Regions from separate parts of the Streptomyces sp. OZ13 genome, predicted to be linked through region 2. Evidence: riboswitches for the same ligand, from Rfam matches in the RefSeq annotation. Region 2 holds a riboswitch; the other holds the start of a gene.
The links. A riboswitch is a leader RNA that binds a small molecule or an ion and turns the genes downstream of it on or off. The one in region 2 is predicted to bind glycine.
Positions count from the first base shown of each region.

Region 1: linked by a shared signal. The riboswitch ahead of gcvT (glycine cleavage system aminomethyltransferase GcvT) and the one ahead of gcvP (aminomethyl-transferring glycine dehydrogenase) in region 2 are both predicted to bind glycine.

Region 1 is NZ_JBQHCZ010000014.1:83,506-95,191, forward strand. Features, by position in the region: gene ACTMTU_RS27035 (ABC transporter permease) at 1-74, opposite strand, end outside; gene ACTMTU_RS27040 (ABC transporter substrate-binding protein) at 161-1,831, opposite strand; gene ACTMTU_RS27045 (enhanced serine sensitivity protein SseB C-terminal domain-containing protein) at 2,043-2,834, opposite strand; gene ACTMTU_RS27050 (enhanced serine sensitivity protein SseB) at 2,969-3,718, opposite strand; gene ACTMTU_RS27055 (AAA family ATPase) at 4,526-5,149, opposite strand; glycine riboswitch at 5,356-5,452, shown strand; gene gcvT (glycine cleavage system aminomethyltransferase GcvT) at 5,601-6,716, shown strand; gene gcvH (glycine cleavage system protein GcvH) at 6,796-7,170, shown strand; gene glyA (serine hydroxymethyltransferase) at 7,193-8,452, shown strand; gene ACTMTU_RS27075 (L-serine ammonia-lyase) at 8,647-10,032, shown strand; gene ACTMTU_RS27080 (EF-hand domain-containing protein) at 10,102-10,317, opposite strand; gene ACTMTU_RS27085 (GNAT family N-acetyltransferase) at 10,420-11,058, shown strand; gene ACTMTU_RS27090 (ADP-ribosyltransferase) at 11,117-11,686, opposite strand, start outside.
Region 2 is NZ_JBQHCZ010000027.1:32,975-44,660, reverse strand. Features, by position in the region: gene ACTMTU_RS35085 (mannose-1-phosphate guanyltransferase) at 1-2,068, shown strand, start outside; gene ACTMTU_RS35080 (DUF881 domain-containing protein) at 2,167-3,093, shown strand; gene ACTMTU_RS35075 (small basic family protein) at 3,090-3,422, shown strand; gene ACTMTU_RS35070 (DUF881 domain-containing protein) at 3,425-4,273, shown strand; gene ACTMTU_RS35065 (FHA domain-containing protein) at 4,422-5,297, shown strand; gene ftsR (transcriptional regulator FtsR) at 5,340-6,083, shown strand; gene ACTMTU_RS35055 (bifunctional nuclease family protein) at 6,137-6,610, shown strand; gene ACTMTU_RS35050 (MerR family transcriptional regulator) at 6,846-7,391, shown strand; gene ACTMTU_RS35045 (DNA polymerase IV) at 7,459-9,096, shown strand; gene ACTMTU_RS35040 (PRC-barrel domain-containing protein) at 9,189-9,572, opposite strand; glycine riboswitch at 9,686-9,783, shown strand; gene gcvP (aminomethyl-transferring glycine dehydrogenase) at 9,964-11,686, shown strand, end outside.

The sequences.
Region 1 (11,686 bases), on a different contig from region 2:
AGGAAGAGCAGAACCGACAGGCCGAGCAGGGTGGGTATGAGCTGTAGCAGTCTTCGTACGACGAGTCGCAGCACCCCGCATGCCCCTTTCTTACGTGCGTCGATGCGGGTCCGCCCGGCCACCGAGGTTCTGTGGCCGGGCGGACCCGCTGGGGTTTCGATTACTTGAAGGAGACCTCGGCGAAGTTCTCCTGCGTCAGCGGGGAGACCTTCGGCGGGTTGACGTTCTTGGCGAAGGCGATCGCCGGCGGGGAGGCCGAGATCGGGACGCCGGGGACGTACTCCATGATCGTCTCGTTGGCCTTCTTGTAGGCCTCGACGCGACCCGCGGGGTCGGTGACCTTCGAGGCGGCGTTCACCGCGTCGAAGACCTTCTTGTCGTTGAAGCCCCACTGCTTGTCGGGCCCGGCGAACCAGGTGCCGATGAAGTTGTAGCCGTCGTTGAAGTCACCGGTCCAGCCGAGCATGTGCAGGGCGCAGGAGCCGGCCTCGGTGGCGTCCAGGTAGTCCGGGGCCCACTTCATGGCCTTCGGGGTGACCGTGATGCCGGCCTTCTCCAGGTCGGCCTTCATGCGCTCGAACATGTCCTGCGGCGCCGGCATGTAGGGGCGGGTGACCTCGGTCGGGTAGCAGAACTCGATCTTGAGCTTCTCCTCACCGGCCTTCTTGAGGAGCTCCTTGGCCTTGTTGGTGTCGAACGGGTAGGTCTTCACCTTGTCCGAGAAACCGGCCACCGTGTCGGGCATGAACTGGGACGCGGCCTTGCCGCCCTCGGGCAGCTGCGTCTTGACGATGCCCTCGCGGTCGATGGCGTGCGAAATGGCCTGCCGGACCTCGAGCTTCTTCAGCGCGGGGTTCTTCGACTGCGTCATACCGACGTAGAAGATGTTGAAGACGTCACGGGTCGGGACCTCGTAACCCTCCTTCTCCAGCGTCTTCACATCGGCCGGAGCGACCAGGTCGTAACCGTCGATGTCACCGGCCTGCAGCGCCTGCCGGCGGCCGGCCTCGGTGTCGATCGTGCGGAAGACCAGGTTCTTGACCTTGGCCTTCTCGCCCCAGTAGTCGTCGAAGCGCTCAAGGGTGACTTCCTTGTTGCCCTTGTTCCACTTCGTGATCTTGTACGGGCCGGTGCCGGCGACCGTGCCGGCCTCCTGGCTGTACTTGGGGTACGTGATCGCGTCGCCCTTGGCGGTCGCGTCCTGCTTCGCGTACTCCTTGATGGCCTTCGGCGAGTGGATCGCCAGCGCCTGGAGGGAGAAGCCGCCGGGCAGGTTCGCCGAGGGCTCGTTGACCTCGATGACCGCCGTGTTCTCGTCCTTAGCCGTGCAGGACTTGTAGTTCGGCTTGGGGGCTTCCTTGTCCTCGTTCTTGGCGAAGCCACCCATGATGGTCTGCCAGTAGTAGGAGACCGCGCTCGACTGGTAGGTGCCCTTCCAGTTGAACCAGTGGTCGTAGTTCGCGCAGACCGCGGCGGCGTTGAACGCCTCTCCGTCGTGGAACTTCACACCCTTGCGCAGGTTGAACGTCCACACCTTGCCGGCCGGGTCGCTGGACCACTTCTCGGCGAGACCGCCGACGAGCTTGCTGCCGCCGGACTCGTGCTCGAGCAGGGCCTCGAAGGCCTGACGGGTGACCCGGAAGGTCTCACCGTCGCTCGCGAGCGCAGGGTCGAGGGAGCCGGGGTCACCGGCGCCGGCGAACACGAACGTGTCCTTGTCGCCCCCCTTGTCACCGTCCTTGCCCCGCTCGCTGGCGCAGCCGGTGGCGATCAGGCCGACGGCCACCGCCGCCGTGATCGCCCGGACAGCTCCGGACTTGAATATTCGCATGGGTCCACCCCGAGGTTCCGCCGTGGGAGAGGTCTTGACGGCCGAACACTACAGACGGGAGACACCTGGGAGAACAGTCCGGATAGCGGTGATACCTACTCGAGACCCGGACACTCAACAAACCGGGCAGATACGGGACATCCCCGCCAGACGATTTAACACCCTTGACATCCGGCGGAGTTCGTTCCCGTCATTTCCGCAGCGGCCCAGCTCAGCGGGTGTGCGGCGGAGGATATCCGTACCCGCCGCCGGCGGCCGGGGCCCCCGCGTGGGCGTCGCGGTCGTAGAAGGGGCGGGCATTGACGCGCATCCACATGGTGACCGGGTCGTACTCGTCGGACATGGCCACGGTCGACACCGGCAGGCCGTCCGGCACGGCGGCCACCGACTGCCGCATCATCACCCGCACCGTCTCGACCGACTGCGGGCCGGTGTCGTAGAGATCCAGGCCGATGGCCAGGTACGCGGGCCCCACCGCGGGCTGCACCCAGGCACGCCGCAGCGAGCGGACGGCGGGGGTACGGTGGGCGTTCTGCGTGAGCAGGGCGTAGAACTGCGGGATCTCGATCGCCGGGTCCGACAGCCGCAGCGGTCCCGCCGGCATCCGGTCCAGACCCGTGGCGATACGGCGCAGATCCAGCCACGGCACGCCGACACCGCCGCCGGGCGCGTGCGGGTTCAGCCAGATGCCCCAGCGGTCCGGGTAGAGGGCGCGGGCGATGTCCCGGCCGGTGGTGACCTCGTGCGCACGGTTCCAGCCGGAGACGGCCAGCTCCTGGGGGGAGGTGACGCACGGGGCGTAACAGACGCCGTCGATCTCCATGTTGCCGTACTGGGCGTCGGGCGAGCCGGGCCGGCCGTGCCACAGCAGCATCCAGATCCGGCCGCCCGCGGGGTCGGCGAGGGCGTGCAGCAGCGCCTCGTACGCGTCGTAGCGGCCGGGAGTCACCTGGCGCAGCATGTGCTCGACCTGCCCGGCCGCCGCGGTGCCTGACGCACTCACCCTGTTCCGCCCCTCGTTCGGTCCCACCGTTCCGCACAGCCTCTGTCAGGCTGGTCAGGCCATCAAACCAGCTTAATCGGCCCTCCTGGCAAAGACTTGACCACAGGGTCTCTCTTTCGTGTCAGGCCCGAGCCCTACGCGTGCTGTCGTTGATAGAAGGGGCGCACCCGCTCGAGCATCCAGTCGGCCACCGGATCCTGCGCGACGTCGAGAAGCACCAGGTTGACCGGCCACGGCGGCTGGACCCGGCCCATGGCCCGGCCGAGGGCGTCCATGGGGGCGTTGCGCTCGACGCCCTCCCATGACGAGAGCTGCACACCGATGAAGAGTGTCGGCGCGTCGCCCTCGATGGAGGCGAGCGCGCGGCGGCCCGTCAGCACGACGCCGACGGCCTCGAACTCGCCTGCCGCGGCGGCGAGGAAGTCGACCGGCTCCTCCTGCCAGTCCGGCTCGAAGAGCCGCACCCGGCCGCCGGAGGCCGGACCCTCGAGCGGCGTCCGCCCCACCCGGCACAGTTCGGCGACCGCGGCGGGCGGCAACGGGGCGCCCACGGCGCCGCCCGGATTCACGGCGATACCGAGCTGCGGGGGCAGCCCGCGGGCGAATTCCCTGGCGGGCGCGACGGTGAACGGCATATGGGCACCGACGCACTGGAGGAACTGCTGTTCCGAACTGAAGACGGGGACATAAGCGGCGCCGTCGATCTCCATGGTCGGCAGATCGAGGTCGCGGCTCTCCTGGTTGCCGCCGTTGGGCAGCGGGACCCATATCGGGCTGCGGCCGAGCACCTCTACGAGGCGGCCGCCGGCCGCGGGGTTGCCGAGGGAGGCGGCGAGCACCTCCTCGAGCTCGTTGCCGGGCCAGCCGGTGCGGGGTATGTCCATGCGGTGTCCTTCGTGCGGGCCCCAGCGGTGGGCGGTGCGTGGTCGTGCGCGACGACCCTAGCGTCGGGGGCGTGGCCGCTGCGCGGAGCGTTTCCCCGCCCCTTCCCGCTGTACCGATGTGCGGCTCCGCCGCGTGGGGGCTCCGCCCGCCCCCGCCACCGCGCTCCGCGCGGTGCTTGCGGGGGCTCCTCGCCCTACGCCTGGCGGCGTGGGGGGACCCCCACCGCCCCCCCCCCCGCGTCTCGAACGCCGGCGAGGCTGGATTTGCCTCGGTCCGGCGGAGGCCTGAGCCGCCTGCGAAGGCTCGGGCCGCCGCAGGCGGGTCCGGAACCTGGCAGGCGAAGAGCTCAGCCGCGGCAGGCACGGCTGCAAATTCCATCAGCGGAGTCCGAGCCCGGCGCGGCCGACGCAGGCCGGCGCCGCCGACGGGCAGGAGCCGCCGACCAGGCCGGGAACACCCCATCGGCCGAGTCCGAGCCCGGCGCGGCCGACGCAGGCGTGTGCTGCCGACCCGGCAAGCACCGCCGATCAAGCCGCGAACACCCCATCGGCCGAGCCCCAGCCCGGCGCAGCCGACGCACGCCGGCGCCACCGACCACACAAGCGCCGCCGGCCAGGCTGATTTCGTGGAGCGAAATCAGCCGTCCGGGCGTACCTCGCACGGCCGGCGGGCGGTGCGAGGAGATGGAGGACGCGGCGCGGGCGCGCGGTGCGGGCCTCCGGGGCTTGGCCGCGACGGAGCCGTGCATCGGTACGGGCGGGGGCGGGGAGGGAGCAGGGCTCGCGCAGCGGTCGTGGAGGCGGTCGTTATCCGAAGCCCAGCCGCCCCAGCGTCCCCGCCGCCTCGCGGTCCAGCAGGACCGCCGAGGCGCAGCCGCCCGGCAGGCGGCCCGCCTCCGCGTCGGTGACCAGGCGGGAGACGGCCCGGCGGTGGCGGGCGAAGGCGTAGCCCGAGACGCCGCGGCCCCGCTCGCGCTGGCCCGCCCGCGCGACCTGGGGTGTCACGTCCAGCAGCACCAGGTGGAGGGACGTGCCGCGCCGCCGTGTCTCACGGGCGAGCCAGCGCCGCACCCACGCCTGTGTGCCGCAGTCGTGCACGACGACGCTCGCGCCGGAGCGTAGGGCACGCCGCAGTCCGGCGTAGTGGGCGAGCCGCACCAGCGGGCGGTAGACCGCGTACGGCAGGAAGCGGGGCGCACGGGCGTCCCAGCGGTCCCGCGTGTCCTGCGAGTCGATGCCGAGGCCGCTCGCCGCGCGCCGGATCAGCGTGGACTTGCCGCTGCCAGGGAGGCCGGAGACGACCACCACGTCACCGGCGGCGAAGATCAGGCTGTGCGGGCTGCGCCCGGCCCGCTGCCGCAGGTCGCGCAGGACGGGCAGGGCGGGCAGGGCGGGCGTGGCCGCTCCGGCCCGGGACGGGACGGCGGACATGCCCGGTGGCGCGGGCACCCCCGTGGTCGTGGCGTAGGCACCGGTCGGCTGCAACGTCGTCCCCTCCCCGTGTCGGGTCATCCCACACCCTTGCCCATGAAGTGTAAAGAATTGGTAATGCGGCTCAAGTGTTTTCAGGGCGGCCTCACGCTCCACTCTTCCCCGATGCGTGCAATGATGTGCGCGCAAACTCCATACCGGCCGCTTGAATCCACGCGGGAGAGTCCCTGCCACCTCTGTGGCGGGCGCCGAAGGAGCAAGTTCCTCCCTTGAATCTCTCAGGCCCCGTACCGCGTGTGATGAGGCAGATCTGAAAAGCGAGCCGCATTCGAGTGGCTCCACCCAAGGTGCAAGTCACGACTACCCGTACGCGTAGTCGGGGCGAACCTCTCAGGTTCCGATGACAGATGGGGAGGATTGTCCTCGCAGCCATGCCCTGGGAGCCACACCTATGAGCAACGCCCCCCGTCTGACCGCACTCGACGCCCTGCACAGGTCGCTGGGCGCGACCATGACCGATTTCGCAGGCTGGGACATGCCCCTGCGGTACGGCAGCGAGCGTGACGAGCACAACGCCGTCCGCACCAAGGCCGGGCTGTTCGACCTGTCCCACATGGGTGAGATCACCGTCACCGGTCCGCAGGCCGTCGACCTGCTGAACTACGCGCTGGTCGGCAACATCGGCACCGTCGGCCTCGGCCGCGCCCGCTACACGATGATCTGCCAGGAGGACGGCGGCATCCTCGACGACCTGATCGTCTACCGCCTCGGCGAGGACGAGTACATGGTCGTCGCCAACGCCGGCAACGCCCAGATCGTGCTCGACGCCCTCACCGGGCGCGCCCAGGGCTTCGACGCCACCGTCCGTGACGACCGTGACGCGTACGCGCTGATCGCGGTCCAGGGCCCGGAGTCCCCCGGCATCCTGAAGTCCCTGACCGACGCGGACCTGGACGGCCTGAAGTACTACGCGGGCCTGCCGGGCACCGTGGCCGGCGTCCCGGCGCTGATCGCCCGCACCGGCTACACCGGCGAGGACGGCTTCGAGCTGTTCGTCGAGCCGCAGCACGCCGAGAAGCTCTGGCAGGCGCTGACCGACGCGGGCGCGCCCGCCGGTCTGATCCCGTGCGGCCTGTCCTGCCGTGACACGCTGCGCCTGGAGGCGGGCATGCCGCTGTACGGGCACGAGCTGACCACGGCGCTCACCCCGTTCGACGCGGGCCTCGGCCGGGTGGTGAAGTTCGAGAAGGAGGGCGACTTCGTCGGCCGTGAGGCGCTCACGGCCGCCGCGGAGCGTGCCGAGTCCGCGCCGCCGCGCAAGCTCGTCGGGCTGATCGCGGAGGGCCGCCGGGTCCCCCGTGCCGGTATGTCGGTGGTGGCGGACGGCACAGTGATCGGCGAGGTCACCTCGGGCGCCCCGAGCCCCACCCTCGGCAAGCCGATCGCCATGGCCTACGTGGACGCGGCCCACGCCGCGCCGGGCGCTCCGGGGGTCGGCGTCGACATCCGGGGCACCCACGAGCCGTACGAGGTCGTGGCGCTGCCGTTCTACAAGCGCCAGAAGTGATCCTCGGGGTGCCGGAAGTGATCGTCCGCACCCTCTCCCCGTTCACCAGCACTCCCCCGCGTACAGGAGAATTCAGGTCATGAGCAACCCCCAGCAGCTGCGCTACAGCAAGGAGCACGAGTGGCTGTCGGCCGCCGAGGACGGCGTGTCGACGGTCGGCATCACGGAGCACGCGGCCAACGCGCTCGGCGACGTGGTGTACGTCCAGCTCCCCGAGGTCGGTGACACGGTGACCGCGGGCGAGACCTGCGGCGAGCTGGAGTCCACCAAGTCGGTCAGCGACCTGTACTCCCCGGTCAGCGGTGAGGTCACCGAGGCCAACGAGGACGTCGTCAACGACCCGTCCCTGGTGAACTCCGCCCCGTTCGAGGGCGGTTGGCTCTTCAAGGTACGCGTCAGCGAGGAGCCGAAGGACCTGCTCTCCGCGGACGAGTACACCGATTTCGCCGGCTGACCAAAACCTTAGGGACCGAGTGATGTCGCTTCTCAACACCCCTCTCCACGAGCTGGACCCGGATGTCGCCGCCGCTGTCGACGCCGAGCTCCACCGTCAGCAGTCCACCCTCGAGATGATCGCCTCGGAGAACTTCGCTCCGGTCGCGGTCATGGAGGCACAGGGCTCCGTCCTCACGAACAAGTACGCCGAGGGCTACCCGGGCCGCCGCTACTACGGCGGCTGCGAGCACGTCGACGTGGTCGAGCAGATCGCCATCGACCGCATCAAGGCGCTGTTCGGCGCCGAGCACGCCAATGTGCAGCCCCACTCGGGCGCGCAGGCGAACGCGGCCGCGATGTTCGCGCTGCTGAAGCCGGGCGACACGATCATGGGCCTGAACCTGGCCCACGGCGGTCACCTGACCCACGGCATGAAGATCAACTTCTCCGGCAAGCTCTACAACGTGGTCGCCTACCACGTGGACGACGCCACCGGTCAGGTCGACATGGCCGAGGTCGAGCGCCTCGCCAAGGAGTCCAAGCCGAAGCTGATCGTCGCCGGCTGGTCCGCGTACCCGCGCCAGCTGGACTTCGCGGCCTTCCGGAGGATCGCCGACGAGGTCGGCGCCTACCTGATGGTCGACATGGCGCACTTCGCCGGCCTGGTAGCCGCGGGTCTGCACCCCAACCCGGTGCCGCACGCCCACGTCGTCACCACGACCACACACAAGACCCTCGGCGGTCCGCGCGGCGGCGTGATCCTCTCCACCGCCGAGCTCGCCAAGAAGATCAACTCCGCGGTCTTCCCCGGCCAGCAGGGCGGCCCGCTGGAGCACGTCATCGCGGCGAAGGCGGTCTCCTTCAAGGTCGCCGCCTCCGAGGAGTTCAAGGAGCGCCAGCAGCGCACGCTGGACGGCGCCCGCATCCTCGCCGAGCGTCTGGTCCAGGCCGACGTGACCGAGCACGGCGTCTCCGTCCTGTCCGGCGGCACGGACGTGCACCTGGTCCTGGTGGACCTGCGCAACTCCGAGCTGGACGGTCAGCAGGCCGAGGACCGTCTCCACGAGGTGGGCATCACGGTCAACCGCAACGCCATCCCGAACGACCCGCGGCCGCCGATGGTCACCTCGGGTCTGCGGATCGGCACCCCGGCGCTGGCCACCCGCGGCTTCCAGGACGAGGACTTCCGCGAGGTCGCGGACATCATCGCCGAGGCCCTGAAGCCGTCGTACGACGTGCCGGCGCTGCGCGCCCGCGTCACGGCCCTGGCCGCGAAGCACCCGCTCTATCCTGGTCTGTGACGGATCTCCCGTAACGGACCCGAACAAAACAAAAGGGGCACCGCGCACACTGGACCGTGCGCGCGGTGCCCCGCACCACGTAAGCACCACGCACACGCAATGCCTCCGCGCCCAACGCCACCCGTACACGAGGCGCTGCGCGCCGCTGCACTACACGGCAGACAACGGCGTCTACCACCCACAAGGAGTTTCCCGTGGCCATCTCGGTCTTCGACCTGTTCTCGATCGGCATCGGCCCGTCCAGCTCCCACACGGTGGGCCCGATGCGCGCCGCCCGGATGTTCGCCCGGCGCCTGAAGAACGAGGGCCTGCTCGCCCACACGACGGCGATACGGGCCGAGCTGTACGGCTCGCTGGGCGCGACCGGGCACGGCCACGGCACTCCCAAGGCCGTCCTGCTGGGCCTGGAGGGCAACTCTCCCCGGACGGTCGACGTCGAGAGCGCCGACGAGCAGGTCGAGCGGATCAAGGCGGACGGGCGGATCAACCTGCTCGGCGCGCACGAGATCGACTTCGACTTCGACGAGGACCTCGTCCTGCACCGCCGCAAGGCCCTGCCGTACCACGCCAACGGCATGACGGTCCTCGCCCGCGACGCCGAGGGCACGACGCTGCTGGAGAAGACGTACTACTCGGTCGGCGGCGGGTTCGTCGTCGACGAGACCGTGCTTTCTCAGGAGGGGGCGGCGGGCGACAACCCGATCGTCCCCGACGACACCGTCCTGAAGTACCCCTTCCGTACCGGTGACGAGCTACTGCGTCTCACCAAGGAGACCGGTCTGTCGATCTCCGCGCTGATGCTGGAGAACGAGAAGGCCTGGCGCACCGAGGACGAGATCCGGGAGGGGCTCCTGGAGATCTGGCGGGTCATGCAGGCGTGCGTCTCGCGCGGCATGTCCCGCGAGGGCATCCTGCCGGGCGGTCTCAAGGTCCGCCGACGGGCCGCCACCACGGCCCGCAAGCTGCGCTCCGAGGGCGACCCGCAGGCTCTCGCCATGGAGTGGATCACGCTCTACGCCATGGCCGTGAACGAGGAGAACGCGGCCGGCGGCCGGGTCGTCACCGCCCCCACGAACGGCGCCGCGGGCATCATCCCGGCGGTCCTGCACTACTACATGAACTTCGTGCCCGGCGCCGACGAGAAGGGCGTCGTCGACTTCCTGCTCGCCGCGGGCGCGATCGGCATGCTCTTCAAGGAGAACGCCTCGATCTCGGGCGCGGAGGTCGGCTGCCAGGGCGAGGTCGGCTCCGCCTGCTCGATGGCCGCGGGCGCGCTCGCCGAGGTGCTCGGCGGCTCCCCGGAGCAGGTCGAGAACGCCGCGGAGATCGGCATGGAGCACAACCTGGGCCTCACTTGCGACCCCGTCGGCGGCCTCGTCCAGATCCCGTGCATCGAGCGCAACGGCATGGCGGCGGTCAAGGCGGTCACAGCCGCGAAGATGGCGATGCGGGGCGACGGCAGCCACAAGGTCTCCCTGGACAAGGTCATCAAGACGATGAAGGAGACCGGCGCCGACATGTCGGTCAAGTACAAGGAGACCGCCCGCGGCGGTCTCGCGGTGAACATCATCGAATGCTGACCGCAGCCCTTTCGGGCATGGGAAGGCCCCCGGCGCCGCGCCGGGGGCCTTCCCATGTCCCGTGCGGGATCAGGCCTTGTTCAGGTGGGCCCAGAACTCGTCGAACGACAGGAGCTTGTCCTTGTCGGTGTCCTGTGCGGCGATCACGGCCTCGGCCACCGACTCGGTGACGTTCCAGTCACCCATCTGAGCCATGGCCGTCTTGTACTCGGCCGCAGTGATGAAGCCGTCGCCGTCCGCGTCGTAACGGTCGAACGCCTTGCGTGCTGACTCGATGTCCGCCACCGGTCCACCCCTTCTTGGTGCATTACTGACGGGGGTCAGATTATCGGCCCGCGTCGTCGATCATGGAGGCGAGGCCTGTACCCACGAACGGGGAGAGATGCGATGAGCGACGAACTGGGGCGGATACTCGCCGCCGCGGCGCAGGGGCGGTTCCCGCCCTCGGACGGCGGTGTGACGGTGGTGGACAGGCCCGGTGCACGCGACGAGGGCGTGGTGGCCTTCACCGCGCACTCGGTCGTCTTCACGGCCGAGGACCCGGAGTGGATACGGGCCGAACTGGCCGCCACCGCCTCGGACCGGCTGGCCGCCACCATGAACCCTGGTTTCCTGGCCGCCCTGATGCGGCGCACCGGCCGGTCCATGGACACCATCGACCTGGTGACGGTCGCGGAGGCGCTGCCAGGGGATCCCGGTGTCGAACTGCGCGAGATCCAGGACCGCGAGCATCCCCGGGTGGTCGGCGCCCTCAAGCGCCGCGACGAGGTACGGGTGTGGGCGGCAGACGGTGGAGTGCTCGTCCTGGGCCGGGGGCTGGCGGGCCGCTGGGAAGTGTCCGTCGAGGTCGACGAGGAGGCGCGCGGCAGGGGCATCGGTCCCCGACTCGCCGTCGCCGCCCGGCATCTGGTGCCCGGGCCCGTGTTGTGGTCCCAGCAATCGCCCGGCAACGCACGCAGTGTGCGCGCGTTCCAGCGGGCGGGGTTCCGGCCGGTCGGCTCCGAGGCGCTGCTCGCGGCGCGGTGACGACGCGGGAACGCCGCCCCGGGCCGGTCGGGCCCGGGGCGGCGTTCTTCCGTTCAGGTCACAGGCGCCAGGGCAGGTAGTTCGGGTTGTCCCGGCACTCGCTCATGATCTCGCGCCTGGTCTCCTTGTCGACGGGACAGGCGCCGACGATGAAGTCCCGGTTGATGCCGCCGGGGAAAGCCACCTCGACCTGTTCCGCCCACCGGTGGGTGTCACCGATGGTCTCGTTGACGTCGATGCCGCCGGGGGCGTCGATGTAGTAGTTCCAGGCGCTCTTCCACTGCTTGTAGAGGTCGTGGTCGTAGGTCGTCGAGACGAACGGCGACGGCTGATTGACGAGGACGTACTTCTCGATGTCGTACTGCCCGGTCTGCGGCGCCTTCGGGTGGAAGCCCTGCTCGAAGATGACCTCGGGGCCGCGTCCGTCGGCCCGGTACAGCTGCTTGCAGTTGGTGCGGAACGACGGCCTCGGCGTGATCTTGTCGATGTCCACGCTGCGGTCGGCGGCGGCGTGGAGCGGGTCGTCGACGACCGGGCAGGTGGCGGCCGCGGCGGCGGCAGGGGCTGCGGCCGGTGCCGCGGGGACGGTGCCTGCGGCGGTTCCTGCCGCCGCGGGGACGAGGGTGGC
Region 2 (11,686 bases):
CACCATCGTCGACGAAGAGGGAAAGGTCGAGCGCTTCCTCGAGAAGCCGACGTGGGGGCAGGTCTTCTCCGACACGGTCAACACGGGCATCTACGTGATGGAGCCCGAGGTCTTCGACTATGTCCAGCCCGACGTTCCCGTCGACTGGTCCGGGGATGTGTTCCCGCAGCTCATGAAGGAAGGCAAGCCGATCTACGGCTATGTCGCCGAGGGCTATTGGGAGGACGTCGGCACTCACGAAAGCTATGTGAAGGCCCAGGCCGACGTCCTGGAGCGCAAGGTGGACGTCGAGCTCGACGGCTTCGAGATCTCTCCCGGTGTGTGGGTCGCGGAGGGCGCGGAGGTGCATCCCGACGCGACGCTGCGAGGCCCGCTCTACATCGGCGACTATGCCAAGGTCGAAGCGGGCGTCGAGATCCGCGAGCACACAGTCGTGGGCTCCAACGTCGTCGTGAAGACCGGGGCGTTCCTGCACAAGGCCGTGGTCCACGACAACGTCTACATCGGTCCGCAGAGCAATCTCCGCGGCTGCGTCATCGGCAAGAACACCGACATCATGCGCGCCGCCCGCATCGAGGACGGCGCCGTCATCGGTGACGAGTGCCTCGTCGGCGAAGAATCGATCGTCCAGGGCAACGTCCGGGTCTATCCGTTCAAGACCGTCGAGGCCGGCGCGTTCGTCAATACGTCCGTCATCTGGGAGTCCCGGGGACAGGCGCACCTCTTCGGTGCCAGAGGCGTGTCCGGCATCCTCAACGTGGAGATCACGCCGGAGGTCGTGGTGCGCCTGGCCGGTGCGTACGCCACCACGCTGAAGAAGGGCGCCACCGTCACCACCGCACGTGACCACTCGCGTGGCGCCCGTGCCCTGAAGCGCGCCGTGATTTCAGCGCTGCAGGCCAGCGCCATCGACGTACGCGACCTTGAGAACGTGCCGCTGCCCGTGGCGCGCCAGCAGACGGCCCGCGGAAGTGCGGGCGGCATCATGATCCGTACGTCGCCGGGTGTGCCCGACTCCGTCGACATCATGTTCTTCGACGAACGCGGTGCCGACCTGTCGCAGGGCGGTCAGCGCAAGCTGGACCGGGTGTACGCGCGGCAGGAGTACCGACGTGCGTTCCCGGGCGAGATCGGCGATCTGCACTTCCCGTCGAGCGTGTTCGACTCGTACACCGGCTCCCTGCTGCGGAACGTGGACACCACCGGGATCGCAGAGTCCGGTCTCAAGGTCGTCATCGACGCGTCCAACGGCAGCGCCGGTCTTGTGCTGCCGAGCCTGCTGGGACGCCTCGGGGTCGACGCGCTGACGATCAATCCCGGCCTCGACGAGTCCCGACCCACGGAGTCCGCGGACACCCGGAGGTCCGGTCTGGTCCGGCTCGGGGAGATCGTCGCCTCCGCGCGTGCGGCGTTCGGCGTCCGGTTCGACCCCGTCGGCGAACGGATCTCGCTGGTCGACGAGCGGGGCCGGATCGTCGAGGACGACCGTGCGCTGCTGGTGCTGCTCGACCTGGTCGCGGCGGAGCGGCGCAGCGGCGGCGTGGCGCTGCCGGTGACGACGACGAGGATCGCCGAGCAGGTCGCGGCGTACCACGGCACGCAGGTCGAATGGACGACGACGTCCCCTGACGACCTGACGAGGGTGTGCCGGGAGGAGACCACGATCTTCGGCGGCGACGGTCGCGGCGGCTTCATCGTGCCGGAGTTCAGCAGCGTCTTCGACGGTACGGCCGCGTTCGTTCGGCTGGTCGGCCTGGTCGCCCGTACGCAGCTCACGCTGAGCCAGATCGACGCCCGTATCCCGCGGGCCCATGTGCTCAGGCGGGACCTCGCGACGCCGTGGGCGGTCAAGGGGCTCGTGATGCGGCGTGTGGTCGAGGCCGCCGGCGATCGGCACGTGGACACCACCGATGGTGTGCGCGTGGTCGAGGCCGACGGCCGGTGGGTGATGGTGCTCCCCGACCCGTCGGAGGCCGTCACCCATCTGTGGGCGGAGGGGCCCGACGACGCGTCGGCCCAAGCGCTCCTGGACGAATGGTCGTCGGTGGTGGACAGCGCAGGTCACTGACGCATTGCCGGTGTGCCGACGGACTCCTGTGGGGCGTCCGTCGGCACACCGGTGGGGCCATTCGGCGGTAGCGGTTGCGACGTGCGACGATGTGCGGCATGTCGCAGCAGCCCCCCGTTCGGAGCACAGGTTCTCCGCCCGCGCGCCCTGATGCGTCCATGTCGCTGCTGACCAATGTCATGGAGCACAGCCTCGACGACGGTTACGCCGAGGCGGCGGCGCGCCGGGCGGAGGGCGGCGGCATGCCCCGCACGCTGCGCGCCAAGCTGGGCCTGGCCGCCGGTCTCGTGCTCGCGGCCGCCGTCGTCACGCTCGGAGCCGCCGAGGCGCAGATCTCGGCACCGGTCCTGGCCAAGGAGCGCGAGGAGCTCATCGACCGCGTCGAGGCGCAGACCGAGAAGGCCGACGCCGTGGAGCGGGACGTCGAGGCTCTGCGGTCCGACGTCGAGGAGCGGCAGCGCAAGGCCCTGAACGCGCAGGGCGAGGAGCAGGGCGCGACGGTTCCTCTGCTGGCGGGCGCCACAGAGGTGCACGGCCCGGGCGTCAAACTCGTCGTGGACGATGCCAAGGGGACCGACCAGGGCGGCGACGGGCCGCGGGAGAGCAGCGGTTTCTCCGACACCGGCCGGGTACGGGACCGGGACATGCAGCGGGTCGTCAACGGCCTCTGGGAGTCCGGTGCCGAGGCGATCGCGATCAACGGGCAGCGGCTGACCGCCCTGTCGGCGATCCGCGCGGCCGGCGACGCCATACTGGTCGACAACAGGCCGCTGGTGCCGCCGTACACGGTGCTCGCGGTGGGGGACGGCAGCAAGCTGCGTACCGCCTTCCAAAGCAGTGCCGACGGGCAGTATCTCCAGGTCCTCAAAGAGGACTTCGGAATCCGCACCAGCATCTCCGACGAGGAGTCGGTGCGACTGCCCGCGGCCCCGAGCTTGATCGTACGAACAGCTGAGCCGACGACCGCCGACGCCCCGCAGGGCAGTGGGCCGGGAGCGGCCGAATCAGAGAAGGGCACATCGTGATCGCGGTACTGGGCCTCGTCGTGGGAGTCGTGGTCGGGCTTTTGGTCCGGCCCGAAGTGCCGGCGGTGGTCGAGCCCTATCTGCCGATCGCGGTCGTCGCCGCGCTCGACGCTGTGTTCGGCGGTCTGCGGGCCATGCTCGACGGAATCTTCGTCGACAAGGTCTTCGTCGTGTCCTTCCTCTCGAACGTCGTGGTGGCCGCGCTGATCGTGTTCCTCGGCGACAAGCTGGGCGTCGGCGCGCAGTTGTCCACGGGTGTGGTCGTCGTGCTCGGCATCCGGATCTTCTCCAACGCCGCGGCCATCCGCCGGCACGTCTTCCGGGCGTGACGATGAGCAGCGAAGAGACCCCCAGGAACGAGGCGCCGCAGTCGCGGCCGCCGCGCGCCCAGCCGCTCCCGCAGGCGCAGCCGCCCGCGCCCCCCGTCGCGCAGGAACCCGATCCGTCGAAGGCCGATGTCCGGACCGGGCGGCAGCGGCTCGGTGCGGCGGTGTGGCCGCCGCGGGTGACCCGTGCCCAACTCATCGTCGCGGTGCTGCTGTTCGTCCTCGGTCTGGGCCTGGCCATCCAGGTCCGTTCCAACAGCGACGAGAGCGCGCTGCGCGGTGCCCGGCAGGAGGACCTGGTCCGCATCCTCGACGAACTGGACAACCGCACCCAGCGGCTCGAGGACGAGAAGCAGCGCCTCGAGGACCAGCGCACCGAACTCGAGAACAGCTCGGACCAGGCCGAAGAGGCCCGGAAGCAGACGCAGCAGAAGGAACAGCAGCTCGGCATCCTGGCCGGCACGGTCGCCGCGGAGGGGCCGGGCATCACTCTCACGATCCAGGACCCCTCCGGCACCGTGGAGTCGGACATGCTGCTCGACACGATCCAGGAGCTGCGGGCGGCCGGTGCGGAGGCGATCCAGGTGAACGGCACCCGGGTCGTCGCGGACACCTTCTTCTCGGGGGCCGCCGGGGACATAGAGGTCGACGGCAAGCGGATCACGGCTCCGTACACCTTCAAGGTCATCGGCAAGCCGCAGGACCTGGAGCCCGCCCTGAACATCCCCGGCGGTGTCGTGCAGACCCTGGAGAAGGAGCAGGCCACGGCTACCGTGGAGCCATCAGAGAAGATCATTGTCGACGCCTTGCGACCGGCGGAGCGGCCTGACTACGCTCGGTCGTCACCGCAGTGAAGCGGGGGGACATGGGGAGTGCCGGACCCGGGCAGAGGATTGCAGGGGGGCGACGCATCACATATGTGGTGCGTGGTGGAAACTGTCCGGAGGGTACGGACGTTGTGAGGGTGTCCGGTTCGGCAGGTGTGTTGGTTGAGGGTTCGTCCTGCCCCACGGGCGGGTCTATTTCGGTCAAGGGGAAACGCCCGTGAAGTTGTTTGCGAAGTTGTTCGGCAAGAGTTCACGCGAGGACGGCAACGCCCGCCATCGCGCGCCGCGTCATGGTCAGAGCGAGGAGCAGGGCGGCGAGCGCCCGCTGTTCCGGGACGAGGTGGCCGGTGGTGACAATTCGGGCGGACAGGGCGCGTCGTCTGTTGACCCTGCCGGTGCCCGCGGCATAGGTTTCGGGGATCCATCAACCTCAAGTGCGGGTGGAGGGTTTGCCTCCGACCCGTATGCGACCAATCCCCACGCGGGGCAGCCGCGGCAGGAGGATCCGTCCATGGCGGGTTTGCCGGTTTGTTCGAGGTGCGGCCACCGGAACACCGAGGCCGGTCGGTTCTGCTCCAACTGCGGTGCGCCGCTGAGGGGTGGCGCGCCGGCCGAGCGTGCGTCGGAGACGACGTCGACGATCTCCATCTCCGGCATCGAGGCCTACGACTCGGAGGTGACCGGCCAGACCGCCGTCCCCTCGCTCTCGCCGGAGGCCCAGGCCGCCGTCGAGGCTCTGCCGCTCGGCTCTGCCCTCCTGGTCGTCCGCCGCGGACCCAACTCGGGCAGCCGCTTCCTGCTGGACGGTGAGCTGACCACGGCGGGGCGCCATCCGCAGAGCGACATCTTCCTCGACGACGTCACGGTGTCGAGGCGGCACGTGGAGTTCAGGCGCGGGCCGGACGGCGGTTTCACCGTCTCCGACGTCGGCAGCCTCAACGGTACGTACGTGAACCGTGAGCGGATCGACTCCGTGGTCCTGGCCAACGGCGACGAGGTTCAGATCGGCAAGTACCGGCTGGTCTTCTACGCGAGCCAGCGGGGCGTGTAACCCTCCCCAGACTCCGTCCGGGGTGACCCCCAGGGAAGGCACATGCTGCGAACACCGACGGGCGGTGCCGGTCACGGCACCGCCGCCGCGGGCGACCGCCCGATGAGCATCGGCGCGGTCCTCGGGCACCTGCGCGACGAGTTCCCGGAAGTCACGATCTCCAAGATCAGGTTCCTGGAGGCAGAGGGCCTGGTCGAGCCGAGCCGTACGCCCTCCGGGTACCGCAAATTCACGGCCCGGGACGTCGAGCGGCTCGCGCTGGTGCTGCGGATGCAGCGTGACCACTACCTTCCCCTGAAGGTCATCCGCGAGCAGCTGGACGCCCTCGAACGGGGCGAGCAGGTGCAGCTGCCCGCACAGGGCGCCCAGCGGGACCTCTTCGACGGTTCCTGGGAACCGGAGGCCGAGCGTCCCCGCGGGGGCCGTATCGGCCGGGCGGCCCTGCTGGCCGCCGCCGAGGTGTCCGAGGAGCAGCTCACCGAGTGGGAGTCGTACGGCCTGCTCACGCCGGACGGGAGCGGCGCCTACGAGCCGGAGGCGGTCACGGTCGCACGGATGGTCGCAGAGCTGGGCAGATTCGGTCTCGAGCCCAGGCACCTGCGTGCCATGAAAGCCTCCGCGGACCGCGATGCCGGCCTGGTCGAACAGGTCGTCGCACCGCTGCGCCGGCACCGTAATCCGCAGACCAGGGCCCATGCGGAGGCCACCACGAAAGAGCTCGTGACGCTGTCCGTGAAGCTCCATGCGGCACTGGTGCAGACCGCCCTCGGAGTGCGGCTCCACTGATCTTGGACCAGCCCGACTACCCAAACCGGTCGCGCACGTCCTAGGGTTGCTGTGTGAACGAGCTCGACGTTGTGGGTGTCCGGGTCGAAATGCCCTCGAACCAACCGATCGTGCTCCTGCGTGAAGTGGGAGGCGATCGGTACCTCCCCATCTGGATCGGTCCCGGGGAGGCGACCGCCATTGCCTTCGCCCAGCAGGGCATGGCACCGGCCAGGCCGCTGACTCACGACCTCTTCAAGGACGTGCTGGAGGCGGTGGGCCAGGAGCTCACCCAGGTCCGCATCACCGACCTGCGCGAAGGCGTCTTCTACGCGGAGCTGGTCTTCGCCAGCGGGGTCGAGGTGAGTGCCAGGCCGTCCGACGCGATAGCGCTCGCCCTGCGCACCGGTACGCCGATCTACGGCAGTGACGGGGTGCTGGACGACGCGGGTATCGCCATCCCGGACGAGCAGGAGGACGAGGTGGAGAAGTTCCGCGAGTTCCTCGACCAGATCTCCCCCGAGGACTTCGGGTCCAGCAACCAGTGACGGTTCCGCCGACGCGTGGGCGGATCGCTCCCGTGTCGGCGCATTCGAGCAGCCTTTCCCCGGATGGGGGCACGGGAAACCACTCTCAGGGTGATTATCACTCGGCGTGCCGAGTGTGGCGATCGTTGACGCACCCCTGGTGACTCCCTACCTTCGAGGTGGCAGGTCAAGGACGGAGGTCGGCGTGAGAAGCAGCGGCGACAGTACGGTTGGGGGCGGCCCCGGACGCGGTCCGGTGGAAAGCGGGCCGTACCCGCTGCACGACAGCGCAGCCGCGCCCTCCACCGACACCATCGGCTACCGCGGGCCCACGGCCTGCGCGGCCGCCGGGATCACCTACAGGCAGCTCGACTACTGGGCGCGCACGGGTCTCGTGGAGCCGAGCGTCAGGCCCGCGTACGGCTCCGGCACCCAGCGGCTCTACAGCTTTCGCGACGTGGTCGTCCTCAAGATCGTCAAGCGCTTCCTGGACACCGGAGTGGCGCTGCAGAACATCCGGGCGGCCGTCCAGCACCTGCGGGCCCGGGGGTTCCGGGACCTCGAGCGCATGACGCTGATGAGCGACGGCGCGACGGTGTACGAGTGCTCCTCGCCCGACGAGGTGGTCGGCCTTCTCCAGGGCGGTCAGGGCGTCTTCGGGATCGCCGTGGGCGTCGTGTGGCGGGACGTCGAGACGGCGCTGTCGCAGCTGCACGGCGAGCGGATCGACACGGGGGAGACCCTGGTGGGGCACAACCCCGCGGACGAGCTGGCCAGACGCAGACGCGACCGGGCCGTCTGACGGCGCTCGCCGCTCCCCGTTGTCAGTGCTCTCCCCGTTGTCAGTGCTGTGGGGGAGCATCGGACATGTGAGAACCGCGCCGACGATCCTGCATCTCGACATGGATGCCTTCTTCGCCGCCGCCGAGCAGGCGGCGAAGCCGTCGCTGCGCGGAAAGCCGGTGATCGTCGGTGGACTCGGTCCGCGGGGTGTGGTGGCCACGGCCTCCTACGAGGCCCGGCGTTTCGGCGTGCATTCGGCGATGCCGATGGCGCAGGCCAGACGGCTCGCACCCAACGCGGCCTGTCTCGTACCACGCTTCTCGCTGTACCGCTCGGTGAGCGAGCAGGTCATGGAGCTGCTGGGGCGGCTGTCGCCGCTCGTGGAACCGCTGAGTCTCGACGAGGCCTTCGTGGACCTGGAGGCCGGTGGCGCGGCCCATGACGCCCCGTCCGCCCGTGCGACGGGCGAGCGGCTGCGCGCCGACATCCGGGCCGTCACGGGACTCACCGGGTCGGTCGGGCTGGCCGGCTCCAAGATGATCGCCAAGATCGCTTCCGAGCAGGCCAAGCCCGACGGCCTGGTGCTGATCGATCCCGGCACCGAGCGTGACCTGCTCGGGCCGATGTCCGTCCGGACCCTGCCCGGCGTGGGGCCGGCGACCGGGGAGCACCTGCGGCGGGCCGGCATGACTACCGTCGCGGACCTCGCCGAGGCGGGCGAGGACGAGCTCGTACGGCTGCTCGGCAGGGCGCACGGGGCATCGCTGTTCCGGATGGCGCTGGGGCACGACGACCGGCCCGTAGTGGCCGAGAGGGACGCGAAGTCGGTGTCCGTCGAGGACACCTTCGACGTCGATCTGCACGACCGGGTGCGGGTCCGGCTCGAGGTGGACCGGCTTGCCGAGCGGTGCGTGCAGCGGCTCCGCGGCAGCGGTCACTCCGGCCGGACCATCGTGCTCAAGGTCCGCCGGTACGACTTCTCGACGCTGACGCGGTCGGAAACGCTGCGTGGGCCGACAGACGACCCGACGGTGGTGCGGGAGGCGGCCGGCAGGCTGCTGGAGTCGGTGGATACCACCGGCGGCGTACGGCTGCTCGGTGTGGGCGTGACGGGGCTCGCGGACTACACCCAGGAGGACCTGTTCGCGCAGGCCGCGGCGGAGGCGGAGGCCGAGGCGGCCGAACCGGAGGAGGGTGAGCCCACCGCCGCCGAGGGCGCACCCGCAGGGGCGGGCGAACCGCACCGTACCGAGCCCGGCCGGCCCGACCCGGCGGAGCGGCGCTGGGCGGCCGGACAGGACGTGCGCCATGCGAGGTACGGGCCGGGCTGGGTCCAGGGCAGCGGCGTCGGCAGGGTCACCGTGCGGTTCGAGGAGCCGTGGTCGGCGCCGGGCAGGGTCCGGACCTTCCGGGTGGACGACGAGGACCTCGAGGCCGCGGACCCACTGCCGCTGGTGCGGCCCACCGGGCGGGCGGAGCCCCCGTCGGCCGCGGCCGACGGCGGGAGCGGCGAGACGGATCAGGCTGCGGCACCGGGCGAGGATGCGGGGAGAACGCCGACGTCTTCCCGGCCCGCCACCGGCTCCGGGACGTCCATGGAATCGGCGCCGTCGGGGGCCTCAGCGGCTTCCACGGAAGCGGCGCCGCCACAGCCCTCCGCGGCAGGCGGCGCCGAGCCGCCGGTCATGCCTCGGGAGCCTGTCCCGGACCGGCGTGCGGGCTGACCCGGGCGCGGCGGGGGAGAGGCGACGAAACGGCGGTGAGCAGGGGGCCCGTCCGTGCGGCCCGAGCCCCGATGACGCCGGCGTGCGGGCGGTCAGTCCTCCTGCCCCGCGACCCGGCCGAAGGACCGGTCGCCGGAGGCGGGTGCCGGCGCGGGAGGCGGACCGGAGAGGTCGAGCCCGTAGTGGTGGTAGAGCTGGAGTTCCTGCTCGGGCGACAGATGGCGGCCCACTCCGAAGTCGGGCGCGTCCTTGATCAGCGCGCGTTCGTAGGGGACGTGCAGCGCGTTGTCGACGAGCTCGCTCGGCTCGAGAGGGACGAAGGCGTCGCGGCTGAAGAGGCCTGTGCGCACGGCCGCCCACTCGGGCACGCCCGTGGCGTCGTCCAGGTACACCTCGTCAACGGTTCCGATCTTGTTGCCGTTGCGGTCGAACGCCTTGCGGCCGATCAGGCTGCGCGGATCGATGTCGGTCTGCACGGTCCCTCCAAATGGTCGCAACTGCTCTCCAACGACTACAGAAGTCCACATTCCGGGTGTCGGCCACTCGAGCGATCGTGTGGATGCACGCTGGTACCCTGGCAAACGGCCGCTGACCCTGTGCGGGAGAGTCCTCCGGAGAGCAGTCCGGAGGCGCCGAAGGAGCAAATCCTCCCCGGAATCTCTCAGGCACCTGTACCGCACGGACGAGGTCACTCTGGAAAGCAGAGCGGGCGTCGGACGGCATCCGCTCTCACCGACGGTGAAAGCCGGGATGTCGCTCCGTGACGCCCGGTGAAGCTCTCAGGTCGAGATGACAGAGGGGGAGGCCGTCCGGGCATCCCTGCCGTGATGCCCCTCGCAGGTCGCGAAGACCAGGAGGCCTCCCACCATGACCGCCAACCGCATTCCGCTCTCCCAGCTGGAGCGAGGGATCCCGTTCGAGCAGCGGCACATCGGGCCCGACGCCGGTGCCCAGGCCAAGATGCTCGCCCATGTGGGCTACGGCTCCCTCGACGAGCTCACCGCCGCCGCCGTACCGGACGTCATCAAGAGCGCCGAGGCCCTGGACCTCCCTGACGCCCGCACCGAGGCGGACGTCCTCGCGGAGCTGCGCACCCTTGCGGACCGCAACCAGGTGCTCGCCCCCATGATCGGACTCGGCTACTACGGGACGTTCACGCCGCCGGTCATCCTGCGCAACGTCATGGAGAACCCGGCCTGGTACACGGCGTACACGCCGTACCAGCCGGAGATCTCGCAGGGGCGGCTCGAGGCGCTGCTCAACTTCCAGACCGTGGTCGCCGACCTGACCGGGCTGCCCACCTCCGGCGCCTCGCTCCTCGACGAGGGCACGGCCGCCGCGGAGGCCATGTCGCTGGCCCGCCGGGTGGGCAAGGTCAAGAACGGCGTCTTCCTGGTCGACGCGGACGCCCTGCCCCAGACCCTGGCCGTGATAGAGACGCGTGCCGAGCCCACCGGCGTCGAGGTCGTCACCGCCGACCTCAGCGAGGGCATCCCCGCCGAGATCGCCGAGCGCGGCGTGTTCGGTGTGCTGCTGCAGTACCCGGGCGCCTCCGGTGCCGTGCGTGACCTCAGGCCCGTGATCGAGCAGGCGCACGAGCTCGGCGCGATCGTCACGGTCGCCGCGGACCTGCTGGCCCTGACGCTGCTCACCTCGCCCGGCGAGCTCGGCGCGGACATCGCGGTCGGCACCACCCAGCGCTTCGGTGTCCCCATGGGCTTCGGCGGACCGCACGCCGGCTACATGGCCGTCCGGGAGAAGTTCGCCCGCAGCCTGCCCGGCCGCCTCGTGGGCGTCTCCGTCGACGCCGACGGCAACAAGGCCTACCGGCTGGCCCTGCAGACCCGCGAGCAGCACATCCGCCGCGAGAAGGCGACCAGCAACATCTGCACCGCGCAGGTGCTGCTCGCCGTGATGGCGGGCATGTACGCCGTCTACCACGGCCCGGACGGGCTGCGTGCGATCGCCCGGCGCACCCACCGTTACGCCGCGATCCTCGCCGCAGGGCTGCGCGCAGGCGGCGTCGAGCTCCTGCACGGCTCGTACTTCGACACCCTGACCGCCCGGGTGCCCGGCAGGGCCGCCGACGTGGTCGCCGCCGCCCGCGAGCGCGGCGTCAACCTGTACCTGGTGGACGCCGATCACGTCTCCCTCGCCTGCGACGAGACCACCGGCCGCGAGCAGCTGACCGCCGTCTGGGCCGCCTTCGGCGTGGACGGCGACGTCGACGCCCTGGACGCGGCCGGTGCGGACGCGCTGCCGGCCGCGCTGCTGCGCGACGACGAGTACCTGACCCACCCCGTCTTCCACCAGCACCGGTCCGAGACCTCGATGCTGCGCTACCTGCGCCGGCTCGCCGACCGCGACTACGCGCTGGACCGCGGCATGATCCCGCTCGGCTCCTGCACCATGAAGCTGAACGCGACCACCGAGATGGAGCCGGTGACCTGGCCCGAGTTCGGCCAGATCCACCCCTTCGCACCGGTGGAGCAGGCTCAGGGCTATCTGACCCTGATCCACGAGCTGGAGGACCGCCTCGCCGAGGTGACCGGCTACGACAAGGTCTCCATTCAGCCCAACGCCGGGTCGC